Linked DNA regions of Gluconacetobacter diazotrophicus PA1 5. Each later gene encodes a partner of the first gene's protein in a complex. Links are inferred from orthologs where the notes say so. Each region holds a gene or a part of one and is shown in the gene's direction. Other genes may lie near its edges. The genes, in order: accD and GDI_RS06395.

Evidence for each region.
Region 2: the proteins of accD (region 1) and GDI_RS06395 are in contact, whole or in part, in a solved structure (PDB 8UXZ), measured with the Escherichia coli proteins. The link is inferred for Gluconacetobacter diazotrophicus PA1 5 from one-to-one orthologs.

Annotation. Positions count from the first base shown.
Region 1 is NC_010125.1:1,246,506-1,250,944, reverse strand. The notes cover bases 1,565-4,439. They hold accD (acetyl-CoA carboxylase, carboxyltransferase subunit beta), read left to right. Parts: upstream 1,565-2,488; coding sequence 2,489-3,391; downstream 3,392-4,439. Other genes in these bases: GDI_RS05940 (bifunctional folylpolyglutamate synthase/dihydrofolate synthase), read left to right, coding at 3,401-4,439; trpA (tryptophan synthase subunit alpha), read left to right, coding at 1,565-2,385. In the rest of the region: GDI_RS05960 (magnesium transporter CorA family protein), read right to left, coding at 1-158; trpB (tryptophan synthase subunit beta), read left to right, coding at 329-1,564; more of trpA, read left to right, coding at 1,561-1,564.
Region 2 is NC_010125.1:1,339,624-1,350,702, reverse strand. What follows is about bases 174-3,100. They hold GDI_RS06395 (acetyl-CoA carboxylase biotin carboxyl carrier protein), read left to right. Parts: upstream 174-1,378; coding sequence 1,379-1,822; downstream 1,823-3,100. Other genes in these bases: accC (acetyl-CoA carboxylase biotin carboxylase subunit), read left to right, coding at 1,822-3,100; aroQ (type II 3-dehydroquinate dehydratase), read left to right, coding at 927-1,382; GDI_RS06405 (septal ring lytic transglycosylase RlpA family protein), read right to left, coding at 174-609. Also shown: more of GDI_RS06405, read right to left, coding at 1-173; more of accC, read left to right, coding at 3,101-3,165; GDI_RS06385 (FUSC family protein), read right to left, coding at 3,863-6,109; GDI_RS06380 (adenine phosphoribosyltransferase), read right to left, coding at 6,289-6,819; GDI_RS06375 (multidrug effflux MFS transporter), read right to left, coding at 6,968-8,275; GDI_RS06370 (TVP38/TMEM64 family protein), read right to left, coding at 8,447-9,178; GDI_RS20220 (COX15/CtaA family protein), read left to right, coding at 9,295-10,383. UniProt on the Escherichia coli protein: This protein is a component of the acetyl coenzyme A carboxylase complex; first, biotin carboxylase catalyzes the carboxylation of the carrier protein and then the transcarboxylase transfers the carboxyl group to form malonyl-CoA.

The DNA of each region.
Region 1 (4,439 bases):
AGGTCCTCGCGGGTCGGGATGCGCTGGGCGGTCAGCCTCGCGGCCAGGGCCTGCTCGGCGGGCGTGGGGTCCACAAGGTCCAGCCAGGGAGCGCCGGCAATATCGGCATCGCCGGTGACGGCCTGGGCCGGCTTGCCGGGCCGGTGGGCGAGAAACATGCTGTCCGTCATCCTTAAGAGGCTGCAGCGTGCATTCCGTATCGGGTGGGTTGTGCGGCCTGTCAAATCCGGCCGCGCCCGCAGGCGCGGGGCAAGAGGAGTCTGGTAATTTTGCGCCATGCGGTCCAGAACACCCGACATCCTGCATCCAAGGGTTCTGGAGAACTGACGTGAGCGCAACAGACAGATTCCTGCCGCCCGGGGCCAACAGCCTGCGCGCCGGCCCGGACCTGCGCGGCCGGTTCGGCATCTTCGGCGGCCAGTTCGTGGCCGAGACCCTGATGCCGCTGGTGCTGGAGCTGGATGCCGCCTACGCGCAGGCCAAGGCCGATCCGGCCTTCCGCCGCGAGCTGGATTACTACCTGAAGGATTACGTGGGCCGCCCCAGCCCGCTGTGGTTCGCCCGCCGCCTGACCCGGGAACTGGGCGGGGCGAAGATCTACATGAAGCGCGAGGAGCTGAACCATACCGGTTCGCACAAGCTCAACAACGTCATGGGGCAGATCCTGCTGGCGCGCCGCATGGGCCGCACCCGCATCGTCGCCGAAACCGGGGCGGGCCAGCACGGCGTCGCCACCGCCACGGTCTGCGCGCTGTTCGGCCTGAAATGCGTGATCTACATGGGCGCCACCGACGTCGAGCGGCAGAAGCCCAACGTGTTCCGCATGCGCCTGCTGGGCGCCGAGGTCGTGCCCGTGACGTCGGGTGCCGGCACGCTGAAGGACGCGATGAACGAGGCGATGCGCGACTGGGTGACCAATGTCCGCGACACCTATTTCCTGGTCGGCACGGTGGCCGGCCCGCACCCCTATCCGCAGATGGTCCGCGATTTCCAGTCGGTGATCGGCGAGGAGACGAAGGTGCAGATGCAGGAGGCCGAGGGACGGCTGCCGGATATCATCGTCGCGGCCATCGGCGGCGGTTCGAACGCCATGGGCATCTTCCACCCGTTCCTGGACGATCCTTCGGTGCGCCTGATCGGCGTCGAGGCCGCCGGGCGGGGGCTGGACAGCGGCGAGACGGCGGCCTCGATCCTGCGCGGGCGGCCGGGCGTGCTGCACGGCAACCGCACCTATCTGCTGCAGGACGCGGACGGCCAGATCGACGAGGCCCATTCGATCAGCGCCGGGCTGGATTATCCCGGCATCGGCCCGGAACATTCCTGGCTGAACGATATCGGCCGGGCCGAATATGTGGGCGCCACGGATGACGAGGCCCTGGCGGCCTTCCAGCTCTGCACCCGGACCGAAGGCATCATCCCGGCCCTGGAATGTGCGCACGGGCTGGCGCATGTGGCGAAGATCGCGCCCACCCTGGACCCGGAGACTCTGGTCGTCCTGAACGTCTCCGGCCGGGGGGACAAGGACATCTTCACCGTCGCAGCACATCTGGGAGTGACATTGTGAGCCGCATCGCCCGCCGTTTCGCGGCCCTGAAGGCGCAGGACCGTGGCGCCCTGATTCCCTACCTGCAGGCCTGCGATCCGGATTACGAGACCTCGCTGGCGCTGCTGCGTGCCATGCCCGGGGCCGGGGCCGACCTGATCGAGATCGGCGTGCCCTTCAGCGACCCCAGCGCCGACGGCCCCACCATCCAGGCCGCCGCCCGGCGCGGGCTGGCGGCCGGCGCCACCATGGCGCGCGTGCTGGAGATGGTCACCCGCTTCCGCGAGGGCGATGCCGACACGCCGATCGTGCTGATGGGCTACCTGAACCCGATCGAGGCCTATGGGCCCGCGCGCTTCTGCGCCGATGCCGCCCGGGCTGGGGTGGACGGGCTGATCGTCGTCGACCTGCCGCCCGAGGAGGCCGACCTGCTGGAAGGCCCGGCGGCGGACCACGGGCTGGACATCATCCGGCTGGTGGCGCCCACCACCGACGATACGCGCCTGCCGCTGGTCTGCCGCCATGCCTCGGGCTTCATCTATTACGTCAGCATCACCGGGGTGACTGGCACGCGCACCGCCAGCGCCGACGAACTGGCCCAGGCGCTGCCGCGCCTGCGGGCCGCGACCGACCTGCCGGTGGCCATCGGCTTCGGCATCCGCACGCCCGAACAGGCGGCGGCCGCCGTACGCGTCGCCGACGCGGCCGTGGTGGCGTCGGCGCTGATCGCCACGCTGGAGGACTCGCTGGACGCCGAGGGCCGCGCCGGACCGGACACGCTGAAGCGCGTGCTCGCGCAGCTCGAAGCCCTGGGGCGGGCGGTACGAAACGCCCGCACCTGAACCGAAGGCCCCCGCACAAGCTGGTTCTGGCATTTCCCGGCACCAGCTTGTAAGGAGGCAGGTTTCCGGGGCCGTCATGCGCCCTGCGTCATGGAGAGATGGAATGAGCTGGCTGACCGAGTACGTCCGCCCCAAGATCCGCGGTCTGCTCAAGCGCGAAGTGCCGGACAATCTGTGGACCAACTGCGAATCCTGCAGCCAGATGATCCTGGTCAAGGACCTGCAGAAGGCGATGAATGTCTGCCCGCATTGCGGCCATCACATGCGGGCGTCGGTGGCCGAGCGCTTCGGCTGGACGTTCGACGAGGGGACGTTCACGCGCATCGAACTGCCCAAGGTCCCCGTCGATCCGCTGTCGTTCCGCGACCGCAAGCGCTACACCGAGCGGCTGAAGGACGAACGGTCCAAGTCGCAACTGGATGAATCCATGGCCGTGGCGCACGGCAGGATCGGCGGGCACGACGCCGTGGTGGCGGTGATGGCGTTCGAATTCATCGCCGGCACGATGGGCGCGGCGCTGGGCGAGGCCTTCCTGGCCGCGGCGCGGCTGGCGATCCTGCAGAAGGCGCCGCTGGTCGTGTTCACCGCATCGGGCGGCGCGCGCATGCAGGAAGGCATGGTCAGCCTGATGCAGATGCCGCGCACCACGGTGGCGGTGCAGATGCTGCGGGATGCCGGCCTGCCCTATATCGTCGTGCTGACCAACCCCACCACCGGCGGCGTCACCGCTTCGTTCGCCATGCTGGGCGACGTCCAGATCAGCGAGCCCAACGCCCTGATCGGTTTCGCCGGCCAGCGGGTGATCGAGGACACGGTGCGCGAGAAACTGCCCGAGGGCTTCCAGCGTGCGGAATACCTGCTGGATCACGGCATGATCGACATGGTGGTCAAGCGCCCCGCCCTGCCGGAGATGCTGGGGCGGCTGATCGGCCTGATGAACCATCGGCATGTCAACGCCCCGGGAGCCGCGCTGGGCGGGGCCGCGCCGGTTCGGCCGGCGGCCTGATCCGCGCCGATGCCCGCCACCTCGCTGGGGCCGGAATTCGTCGGGCGCGCCGGCGCGGTGCTGGAGCGGCTGAACCGGCTGTACCCCGCCCTGATCGATCTGTCGCTGGGACGGCTGCAGGCGCTGCTGGCGCGGCTGGGCCACCCGGAACGCCACCTGCCGCCGGTGATCCATGTCGCCGGCACCAACGGCAAGGGCAGCACCTGCGCCACCCTGCGCGCCATCGGCGAACAGGCGGGCTGGCCGGTTCACGTCATGACCTCGCCGCACCTGGTGGACGTCACCGAGCGCTTCCGCGTGGCCGGCCACATCGTGTCCACCGACGCGCTGGTCGCGGTGCTGGAGGAGATCGAGCGCGTCAATGACGGAGCGCCGATCACGGTGTTCGAGGTCCTGACCGCCGCCGGCTTCCTGCTGTTCGCCCGCCATCCCGCGCGCCTGGCGATCATCGAGGTCGGGCTGGGCGGCCGCTTCGATGCCACCAACGTGCTGGAAAAGCCCGCCGCCTGCGCGATCACGTCGATTTCCATGGATCACGAGGCCTTTCTGGGCGACAGCCTGGCCGCCATCGCCGCCGAGAAGGCCGGGATCATGAAGCCCGGCGTACCTGTCGTAACCGGCCGCCAGGCGGAGGCCGCGATGGCGGTCCTGCGGGCGCAGGCCGCGCAATGCGGCGCGCCCCTGCGGGTCCGGGGCGAGGACTGGGACATTGCCGCCACGCCGGGCGGCCTGCGCTATACCGACGCGCGGGGCGCCCTGGACCTGCCGCTGCCCGGCCTGCCGGGGGCGCACCAGATCGACAATGCCGGGCTGGCCGTGGCGGCGCTGCGTGCCAGCGGGCTGGAGGTGCCCGATTCGGCGTGGGCCGGGATTGCCCATACCGTGTGGCCGGCGCGCATGCAGCGCCTGGGCGGGGCGCTGGCCGGTCTGCTGCCGCCGGGGTGGGAATTATGGCTGGATGGCGGGCACAATCCCGGCGCCGGGCAGGCCCTGGCGGACGTGTTGGCCGGCTGGTCCGACCGGCCGGTGCATCTGGTGATCGGCATGA
Region 2 (11,079 bases), 100 kb from region 1 along the record:
GGCGGCGATTGCGTCGGCGCTGGTATCCGTGGATTCGGCCTGCGCCACTTCGGTGACCGGGGCGGGCTGCAGCACGACATGGGCGGTGCCCGCATTCAGCATGCCCAGCCGCGCCGCGGCGGCGGGCGAGAGGTCGATGATGCGGCTGCCCAGGAAGGGGCCGCGATCGTTCACCGTCACCACCACCGAACGACCGGTATCCTCCGAGCGGACCAGCACGCGCGTGCCCATCGGCAGGGTGGGATGCGCCGCCGTCAGCGCCCGGGGGTCGAACGCACGGCCCGACGAGGTGGGACGGACCCGGCGCAGGTGGCCGTACCAACTGGCCACCCCCTGTTCGGACCAGGACAGGGCGGAACGGCCGACATGCATCAGGTGCTGTGACCGCCGCGCCAGCGCCGCGCGGACCGAGGCCGCCCAGGCGGTGGGCGGATGGCCGTCGTCACCCACGGCGGAGGAGATATCGGGGGACGCGGAGGCCGGCACCGTTTCCGCGCCCGCTGTCACTTCGCGGCCACAGGCGGTCGAGGCGAAGGCGAACAGGCAGGCCAGCGCCATCAGCGCCTGGCTGCCGGATCGTATCCGTCGCTCATTCCGGTCCTGTTTCAATGCGTCCCCAATCCTGCTGGGCCAATCGGCCAGTAACAACGGGCATACAACAGTCCCGTTCCCCGGAACTCAAGGCTTTTTCACCGCACGTCCCCCCGCAGGACCGGGCGATGCCGCGATGTTGCCGGTGCTTTCGCCGCTGATTCAATCCTGTGGGGGAGAATGTGGCAATTTTGGGTCATCATTATTATCCCGGTGCCCCGGCGTACCTGCCGCCGCAGTCCCCCCTTGCACCCCGCCGGGCCCGTGGCCGGGCGGGCGGGCCGACGATCATTCTCTTGGAACGGATTGACGGTCGTGCTACGGCGCCTGTCACCATGGTGCGCCCCCTGATCGCCGTCCTGAACGGACCCAACCTCAACATGCTCGGACTGCGCCAGCCCGAAGTCTATGGTCGCGCGACCCTGGACGACGTGGAGCAGATCTGCATCCAGGCCGCCGAGCGCCTGGATGTCGCCATCGACTTCCGCCAGACCAACGGCGAGGGCGAGCTGGTGTCGTGGGTTCAGGAATGCCGCAACCGCGCGCGGGGGATCGTGATCAATCCGGCCGCCTACGGCCACACTTCCATCGCCCTGCTCGACGCGCTGCTGGCGGTCGATCTGCCGGTGGTCGAAATCCATATTTCCAACATTCATCGACGTGAGGAGTTCCGCCACCATACCTATTGCTCCCGTGCCGCCGTGGGCGTCATCTGCGGCCTGGGAGTACGCGGCTATGCTTTGGCGCTTCAGGCGATGACAGACATGATTCTGGACGAGGACGATCGATGAGCCGACTGCTCGTGGACGCGGATGCCATTCGGGCATTGGCAGAAATCCTGACCGAAACCGGCCTGACCGAGATCGAGATCGCGGAGAAGGACAATCGCATCCGCGTGGTCCGCGCCGCCGCCGGCGCGCTGCATGCCGTACCGGCCGCCCCCGTCGCGACCGCGGCCGCCCCGGCCGCCGCGATGCCGGTCGATCCCGCCAAGCATCCGGGCGCGGTGACCAGCCCGATGGTGGGCGTGGCCTACCTGACGCCCGATCCGGGCTCGCCCCCCTTCGTGACCGAGGGGCAGAGCGTTACCGCCGGACAGACCCTGATGCTGATCGAGGCGATGAAGACGTTCAACCAGATCAAGGCCCCCCGCGCGGGCACGCTGAAGACGCTGCTGGTCGCATCGGGCGATCCGGTGGAATTCGGCGAAGCCCTGGCCATCATCGAGTAATGTTTTCCAAGATCCTCATCGCCAATCGCGGCGAAATCGCCCTGCGGGTCCTGCGCGCATGCCGCGAGCTGGGAATCCGCACGGTCGCGATCCATTCCACCGCCGACGCCGACGCCATGCATGTGCGCCTGGCCGACGAAGCCGTGTGCGTCGGGCCGCCGGCCACGCGGGATTCGTACCTGAACGTCGCCGCCATCCTGTCGGCCGCGACCATCACTGGGGCGGACGCGATCCATCCGGGATACGGCTTCCTGTCGGAAAACGCCGATTTCGCCGAGACGGTCGAGGCCCACGGCCTGGCCTTCATCGGGCCGACCGGACACCATATCCGGATCATGGGCGACAAGATCACCGCCAAGACCACCATGCGCGCGCTGGGCGTGCCGCTGGTGCCCGGGTCGGACGGCGCGCTGGCCAGCCTGGACGAGGCCCGCGTGGTGGCGGCCCAGGTCGGCTATCCGGTGCTGATCAAGGCGACGGCCGGCGGCGGCGGGCGCGGCATGAAGGTCGCCCGCACCCCCGACGAGATCGAGGAAGCCTGGAGCGTCGCGCGGACCGAGGCCCGGGCCGCGTTCGGCAATGACGAGGTCTATCTCGAAAAATACATGGACCGGCCCCGGCATATCGAGCTGCAGATCCTGGCCGATACCCACGGCAACGTCGTGCATTTCGGCGAACGCGACTGTTCGCTGCAGCGGCGGCACCAGAAGCTGCTGGAAGAGGCCGGATCACCGGCGCTGACCGCCGAGCAGCGCGACGGGATCGGCGCCATCGCGACCGCGGCGCTGAGCAAGCTGGGATACCGCAACGCGGGCACGCTGGAATTCCTGTACCAGGACGGGCAGTTCTGCTTCATCGAGATGAACACCCGCCTGCAGGTGGAACATCCGGTGACCGAGATGGTCTGCGACGTCGACCTGGTGCGCGAGCAGATCCGCATCGCGGCGGGCGAGCCGCTGGGCTACGACCAGTCGGACATCCGCTTCAGCGGCCATGCCATCGAATGCCGCATCAACGCCGAAGACCCGGTGACCTTCCTGCCCACCCCCGGAACGGTGACGATGTACCACCCGCCCGGCGGCCTGGGCGTGCGCATCGACAGCGCGCTGTACGCCGGCTATCGCGTGCCGCCCTATTACGACAGCATGATCGGCAAGCTGATCGTCCATGCCCCCACCCGTGCCGACGCCATCGCGCGAATGCGCCGCGCGCTGGATGAATTCGTCATCGAAGGCGTGAAGACGGTCATCCCGCTGCATCGCCAGATCCTGGACGACCCGGAATTCCAGAAGGGCGATTACACCATCCACTGGCTGGAACGCTTCGTCGCGTCGCGCGGGTAAGGTCGAAAGGCCAGGGCCCTGCCCTGGACCCGCCAAAGGCCGGCGGCCTTTGGAAACCATTCCATTATCGGGGTGCAGGGCATCACGCCCTGCCGGGTCCGGGCTTTCCTCAATAAATACCGGGCGTTTCGAATGAGACCCCTTATTTATTGAGTGTTTTCCTTTCATTCATAAGAATGATCGACAAAAATTCCCGACAGAATCACCAGTGATCCCGGGACGCGCATGAAGAAAAAACATACCCGATCAGGGGAGATACTGCCAAGGCACCCGACAGAGTGCCGTTTGAGATCACTCCATTTCTATACATGATCATAAAAAATGCGCACAAACAATATCCCATGGCATTTCTTGTGACGCACTTCAGACTACGATCGATCCCACCCTTGAGAAGGGTATAAAAAACAAGACACACGGCGAAAATGGATACAAGATCAAACAATAATAATCCTGAATTTATTTTCACCGGGAATGGGCCCGCATAGATCATCAATACGAGTGGCACGATCACTCCGAGTGATACTTTCACTTTATCCGCATATATAGATCTTCCCATCATACGATCCCCAGCGTGACGTCCAATCTATTTGGAACAATTTTATATCATCGAGCAGTAGCTATTATTTTATAATACAGAATTTCCTTTGGAAATCCGGACCGTACGTTTATCGGAGGCAGGGCCGGGCCCGCCTTCCACCTAGCCGAATACCGGGTCCAGGTAGGGGCTGGAGGCGTCGAAGAACATCTGGTTGGTGTCGAGTTCGTAGGAAATCACCGTCAGGCTGGCCAGGGCGCGGTCCATTTCCATGCGCACCGCCAGGTTGGATTCGCGCCCCGCTTCGCCCACGATGCGGTTTATCGCCAGTTTCGCCGACCGGGCGGTGCGGCCGTAATGACCGCCATAGCGGCCGCTGAACTGGGCCATGCGGCCCATCACTTCCTCGATCACCTGGTGCGAGCGGGCCGGCAGCACGTTGCGGGCCAGGATGGCGCGCAGGCGGATGACGTTCAGCCCGATCGACATTGCCGACAATATGCCCTTCAGATACGCATCGACCACCGGTTCGGGCGTCGCCTCCGTATTGGTCAGCAGGCGGACGAAGCGGTCCACGTTCCGTTCGACGACATAGAGCGTGGTCGGCAGGGTGCGCGAACGTGCCAGCAGCCGCAGCCCTTTCAGGATGCCGGTGCGCATCTGCCAGCGCATGGCGTTGGTGTCGAACGGCAGCACCAGCCGGAACGTCCACATCGCGTACCACAGCGCCAGGATCAGCGGCATGGCGGTGTTGAAGAACGCGATTTCGTCCAGCCGCGACTGATTTCCCGGCCCGACCAGGATGGGCAGGAACAGGTTGTACGAGACCGCCGCCAGGACGATGGTCGGGTAGGCGAAGGCCAGCCCGCCCGCCAGCATCGGCAGGCTGAAGCACAGGGCCATGATTTCGTACGTCGTGGGCTTCGCCAGGGCCCACAGCACCAGCACGCCCGCCGCGCCGACCGCCCAGAACGCCCCGGTGAGGAAGGCCTGGGTCGCCAGGGCCGGTTTTTCCAGGGTCGAGAACAGGCTGCAGACGATGGAGACGAACATCAGGAACAGCAGCCCGTCGGACCAGCCGGTGGTGATCCAGATCACGCCGGCACCGAAGATCGTGACCGAGGCACGCAGGCTGTTGGCCACCGCCTGCTGCCAGTCGCGGAAGGTCTTGATGCGATAGTGGAAATGGTCGTGCGGCAGGGGGTGCAGGCTGGCCTCGAACTGGATGATCGCCTGTTCCAGGTCCTCCAGCATCGCATCCAGCCCGTGATGCAGAATGCGCTGGTGCTGGTGATGCAGCGTCGCGGCGTCGTCGGTCGCGACGGGCGGAAGCGTGTCGCTGCCCATTTCGGTGCCGAGCGATTCCGCGACCGCCTGCCGGCAGTCGGCCCGCAGGGCGGCCAGCCGCTGCAGGGTCGGGCCGATGTCGCGTTCCTCGAGCCGGGCGGGGAGGTCGAGCAGGAAGGCGCGCACCCGGTCGGCCGTCGCGTGGAAGGCGTCGCCCGGCACGCAGTCGGGCATGTGCATCAGCGCCGCCATGTCCAGCCCGCGCGACAGCAGCACCGCCACGCGTGCCAGCGCCGCGCGGGCGTGATCGCCTTCGTGCCCGTGATGGCGGCCCATCTCGACCTCGGCGAATTCGATCTGGTCGCTGAGCGAGGTGATGGTGGAAAACAGGCCGCGCGCCTTCGACAGGACCTGCGCGTCACCGGCCAGCAGCGCCGCCAGCGCCCGCGCCGCGCCGTCGATGGCGGTCAGGAAATTATGCGTCAGCCGGTCGCGCGCCCGTTCCCCCAGACGGAACTGGAACAGCGACGAGACCGTGGATTCCAGCACGATGCCCAGCACGATATAGGTCGCGCGGGCCATGGCGATCTGGAAGATGTGCTCGGGGTCCGCGATGCCGTCCAGGGCGATGATGGCGTAGGTGAAGCCGCTGGCCCGCATGCCGTGGATACGGTAGTTGGTCATCGTCGCCGGGCCGGGCAGCAGCGTGCCGACGAAGCAGAACAGGCCGATCCCGACCGCCAGCGCCACGATGAACAGCACCGGCGCCTGCGGGAACGCCGCCACCAGCGCCACGGCGCAGATCGTGCCGACGACCATGCCGAACATGTGCCAGCGCGCCTTGGCCACGCTTTTGCCCCGCGTGCCCTGGGCGACCATCCAGACCGTCAGCGCCGCCCATTGCGGGCTGCCCAGTTCCCACCACAGCGCGATGCCCAGCGCGATCAGCGAGGTGATGGTGGTGCGCAGCGCGTAGCCGAACGTCACCAGGTCGGGGGCATAGAGCCAGCGCAGATGGTCCTGCCGACGCGGCTTGCCCGACCACAGGCACGACCACAGGTCGCGCAGGCGCGTCTGGGTCAGGGTCGTTACATGGGTCAACGCCAAGGTCAGCGCCGGCACGAGGCTTCTCATCCCGGCATCGATGCTCCTACGCTGTGACCGGCCCGCCTGGCGCGGTTCTTTCTTCCTTCTAGATCACCTCGCCGCCGGCCGACAGGGAGCGAACCGAATAGCAGAGGCCACCAAAACGTATCCCACCGCGCGGGCCGGACGACCGGGCCGGCGGCGGGGTATCGACGTCAGTCGTCGTAGGAAATCAGGGCCTGGACCGGCACGTCCAGCCGCTGGCGGCCGCCAAGGGCGCGCAGTTCCACCAGGACCGACGCGCCGACGACATCCGCCCCGACCTTGCGCAGCAGCGCCACCGAGGCGGCGAGGGTGCCGCCGGTGGCCAGCAGGTCGTCCATCACCACCACGCGCTGGCCGGGGCGGATGGCGTCGGCCTGGATGTGCAGCGTGTCGCTGCCATATTCCAGGTCGTAGGTGTGGGACACGGTTTCACCCGGCAGCTTGCCCGGCTTGCGCAGCATGACCAGCCCGCAGCCCAGGTTGCTGGCCAGCGGGGCGGCGGTCAGGAAGCCGCGCGATTCGATCGCCGCCAGCATGTCCGGTGCCCACGGGGCGACAGCGTGCGTCAGCCGGCCCATCGCCACCTGCCACGCATCCGCGTTCCGCATCAGGGTGGAGATATCGTAGAACAGGATGCCCGGCTTCGGAAAATCCGGGATGCCGCGAATATGCTGCTTCAGGTCCATCGTGGCGGTCGTCATGTCCGTGCCCAAATCCCAATCCACCCCAAACTCGTCATTCCATGACAGGAACCGGGCCGGACCTGCCGTCCGGACCGTGAAAAACGTGCCCTGCTGTAACCTGCCGCCGCCAGGGAGGCAATCGTCGAGGCAATCGCCGAGGCAAGCGTCAGTGCATCATCGGAAGGTCGGCCGGGACGGTGGCCTCGCCCGGCCGGCGGGCGGGCCGCAGCAGCACCATCAGCAGCATGATGACGGCGCCCGTCAGCATGACGCCGGACATCGGCACCGGGGTGGTGGCGGGCAGCATGCCCACGATGGCGCCCGCGACGGCGCCCAGCACGTATTGCAGCGTGCCGACGAACGCCGAGGCGCTGCCGGCCAGGCGCGGATGGTCGGCCATGGCCCCCACCGTGGCGTTCGGCCCGATGATGCCGGTGGTGCCGAGCGCCACCATCATCGTCAGGACCAGCGGCACCAGCGCCAGGCTATGCAGCATGACGCCCCCCTTCATCGCGAAGGCCATGACGATCGACACCACCGTCATCGCCACCGTTCCCAGCACGGCGGTCCCGACCGAAATGCCCAGGATGCGCGTGGCGTCGATCCGCCCGACCAGCACGCCGTTCAGTTGCGACGCCCCGATCATGCAGACGGCGAACACCCCGAACAGCATGCCGAACTGCGCGGGCGAGAACCCGAACAGATGGATGAAGACCGACGGCGCCGCCGACAGGTAGGTGAACGACATGAACGCCCCGAAGCCCGCCACCAGGGCATTGGTGATGAAGCCCCGGTCCCGCACCAGCGTCAGGTAGCGGCCGGCCAGCGCCACCGGGGGCATCACGCTGCGGTCGTGGGCGGCCAGGGTTTCCGGCAGGACCCGCGCGATCAGGAACGTGCAGATCAGCCCGTAGACCGCCGACGCCCAGAAGATCGACCGCCAGGTGGTGAAGGACAGCACGAAGCCGCCCAGGGTCGGCGCCAGGATCGGCACCACGCCCATGACCAGCACCAGCCGCGACATCAGGCGCGCGGCCTCGTTCCCGTGGGACAGGTCGCGCACGCAGGCGCTGGGGATCACCAGGCTGGCCGACGCCCCCAGCGACGCCAGCAGGCGGAAGCTGGAAAACGTCCAGATATCGGGCGCCACGGCGCAGCCGACCGAGGCCAGGGTATAGACCAGCGTGCCCACCAGCATGGGCATGCGCCGGCCGAACCGGTCCGACACCGGGCCCATCGTGATCTGCCCGACCGCCAGCCCGACGAACCAGACGGCCAGCGTCATTTCCGCCGAGCCGGCAGGCGCGTGCAGTGACGCTTCCAGCGCCGGAAAGGCGGGAAGGTAGATATCCGTCGATACCGGCCCCACGGCCGTGAGGAACCCCAGCAGGATGGCTATCCAGCTCATGGACCCGGCGGCGACGGCGGAAACAGGGGCATCGTCGGATCTCGCGGCTGTCGCGGAAGACGCCATGGCGGCACTCCGTTAGAGATCGTCAGGCCGTACTATCGCAGCGGCCTGTCGTTTTTCATCATATAATTACAGTAAGGCTGCAATTCGTCGTACGCGGTGCATCCCCGCAACAGCATGCCCGGGTCCCGCGAAGACATCGGACCGGGCAAAGCCGGCGGCAAGATGGCACTTTCACGTTCTGTCGGTGGCGGTGGCGAGGGGCACGGTGTCCCCATTCGCCAGGCGGCGCATCAGCCACAGGCCCAGCGCCGCCGACCCCGCGAACAGCACCGCCGCCAGCGCCACCTGCCAGCCATGGCCGATCCGCGCCCCGCTGCCCAGCAGCACGAAGACGACCGTCTGCGGCAGGCTGCCGGCCAGGGTGGCCAGAAGGAAGGGGCGCAGCCCCGCCCCGGAAACCCCCGCCAGCAGGTTCAGCATCAGCGCCGAGCCGACCGGCAGCAGGCGCAGCGTCAGGATCGCGGTGAACGGATGGGCCGAGACGAACCCGTCCAGCCGGGCCAGCCGCCCCGACAGCCGCCGCCGCAGCGCGGCCCGCCCGACCCCGCGCGCCCAGGCAAAGCCGGTGACCGCCCCGGCCAGCGTGGCCAGCGTGGCCAGCGCGATGCCGTCCAGCGGGCCGTACGCCACCCCGGCGGCAAAGCAGACAAGCTGGCGCGGCAGCCCCACGGCGCAGATCACCGACCCCGCCAGCAGGAACACCACCCGGCCCCACGCCCCGCCGCGCAGCAGCGCGGTATCGGCCATCACCCCGTGCAGCCCGGGGGCGAAACGCAGCACCAGCCCGGCGGCGACGCACGCGGCCACCATCAGGGCGGGGCGCGCCAGGGCCGCCGGGCGGGCGTCCATGGTGTGATTGCCGTCGGTCATGCCGTCCTTGTCGATCTGCCTGGTGTCCGCCAAAGGGCGAAGCCCTTTTGGAAACCGGCTCGTTTATCGATTGGTGGGGGATGGCCCGCTCTAGCATCCGCTTGCCGTCCGTCGCAAGGCCGGTCTAAATCCCGATCATGTCCGCACACATGTCCCTGCGTCCGGCCGGCAGCCGCGACGATGCCTCGCCCATCGCGCTTCGCGACCGCAGGCGTATCTCGACCTGGCTGTTCGTCATCTGCTTCATGCTGATCGGCCAGATCGCGCTGGGCGGATACACCCGGCTGACCGGTTCGGGCCTGTCGATCATGGACTGGCGGCCGGTCACCGGCATCATCCCGCCCTTGTCCCACACGGAATGGGAGCGGCAGTTCGCGCTGTACCAGACCATTCCGCAGTACAAGATCCTGCATGACGGATTCGGGCTGGCCGGGTTCCAGAAGATCTTCTGGGCGGAATGGACCCATCGGTTCTGGGCCCGGGTCATGAGCCTGGCGCTGCTGGCGCCGCTGGTCTGGTTCGCCGTGACCGGCGCGCTGACGCGGGGACTGATCGCGCGGCTGCTGCTGTATTTCGTGCTGGGCGGGCTGCAGGGGGCGATCGGCTGGTTCATGGTCGCATCGGGCTTCGACCAGAACAGCACGGCGGTCGAGCCGGTGCGGCTGGTCCTGCATCTGGGCTGCGCCTTCGCGCTGTATATCGCCATCCTGTGGACCGCGCTGTCGGTCCGCACGCCCCGCGCCGCCTTCATCCCCGCCACGGCGGCGGTGGTGCGGACGAAGCGGCTGGTGTGGTGCGCCACGATCCTGATCGGCATCACCATCACCGCTGGCGGCTTTACCGCCGGGACCCACGCGGGTTTTTCCTACAACACCTTTCCGCTGATGGACGGGCGCCTGATTCCCCATGGCTACGCCCGGCTGTCGCCGTTCTGGCTGAACTGGTTCGAGAACGTGCCGGCCGTCCAGTTCGACCACCGGCTGCTGGCGACCGTGACCGCGCTGGCCATCGGGGCCTGCCTGTTCGCGGGCCTGCGCACGCCGCAACTGGGCAAGCCGGCGCAGGACGCGCTGATGCTAATGGGCTGGGCGGTCCTGATTCAGTACGCGCTGGGCATCACCACCCTGCTTCTGGTCGTTCCCGCCTGGGCCGGAACCGTGCACCAGACCTGGGCCGCCGTCCTTCTGACCATCGCCATCGTGACCCTGCACCGGCTTCGCGGCGTCGGCCGCGTCTGATCCGGCGGCCACAGGCGCCGGCGCAGGGGGGGCCGGGCCCGACACGGCTGGAACCGGCGCCCCGGACGGGACCGGCTTGTCCTGCACCGTGGCGGCCGGCGGCGGCGTGGGGTGCAGCGGAACCGGGGCCGGCGCCGTCGTCGGCCCCTGGACCCGGTAGGCATCGACCGGCGGCAGGGGCTGGGCGAAGGGCTGTTCGGCGCGTGGATTGCGGTCCAGGACCACGCGGGTGTCCTGCGGATAGCGGTTCATCAGCCCAGCAACGTGCCGTTGGTCCAGCCGAACCCGACCTGCATCGGATATTCGCCGCCGCCCTTGCCGCCGGTGGGGCTGATGGACGGGTTCACCACGTCGTATTTTTCCAGCAACACGCCCGATTTCTCGTAGGTGCCGATCACGCGCTCCATCCAGCGCGAGGCGATCTGCTGCGCCAGGTCGTCCAGGCCGTACTGGTTCAGCCCCTTGATCGCCATCCATTGTTCCGGCGCCCAGCCGTTCGGCGAATCCCATTGCTGCCCGCTGACATGGTCGGTGGCGGTCAGGCCGCCGACTTTCAGCAGCTTCGTCCGCATGGTCTCGGCCACCGCGCGGGCCTGCTCGGGTGTCGCCATCTGCAGGAACAGCGGCATGGCGGTGGCCGCCGACAGGACGGGCGACAGGGTGCGCGTCTTCCAGTCGTAATCGAAGAACGCCCCG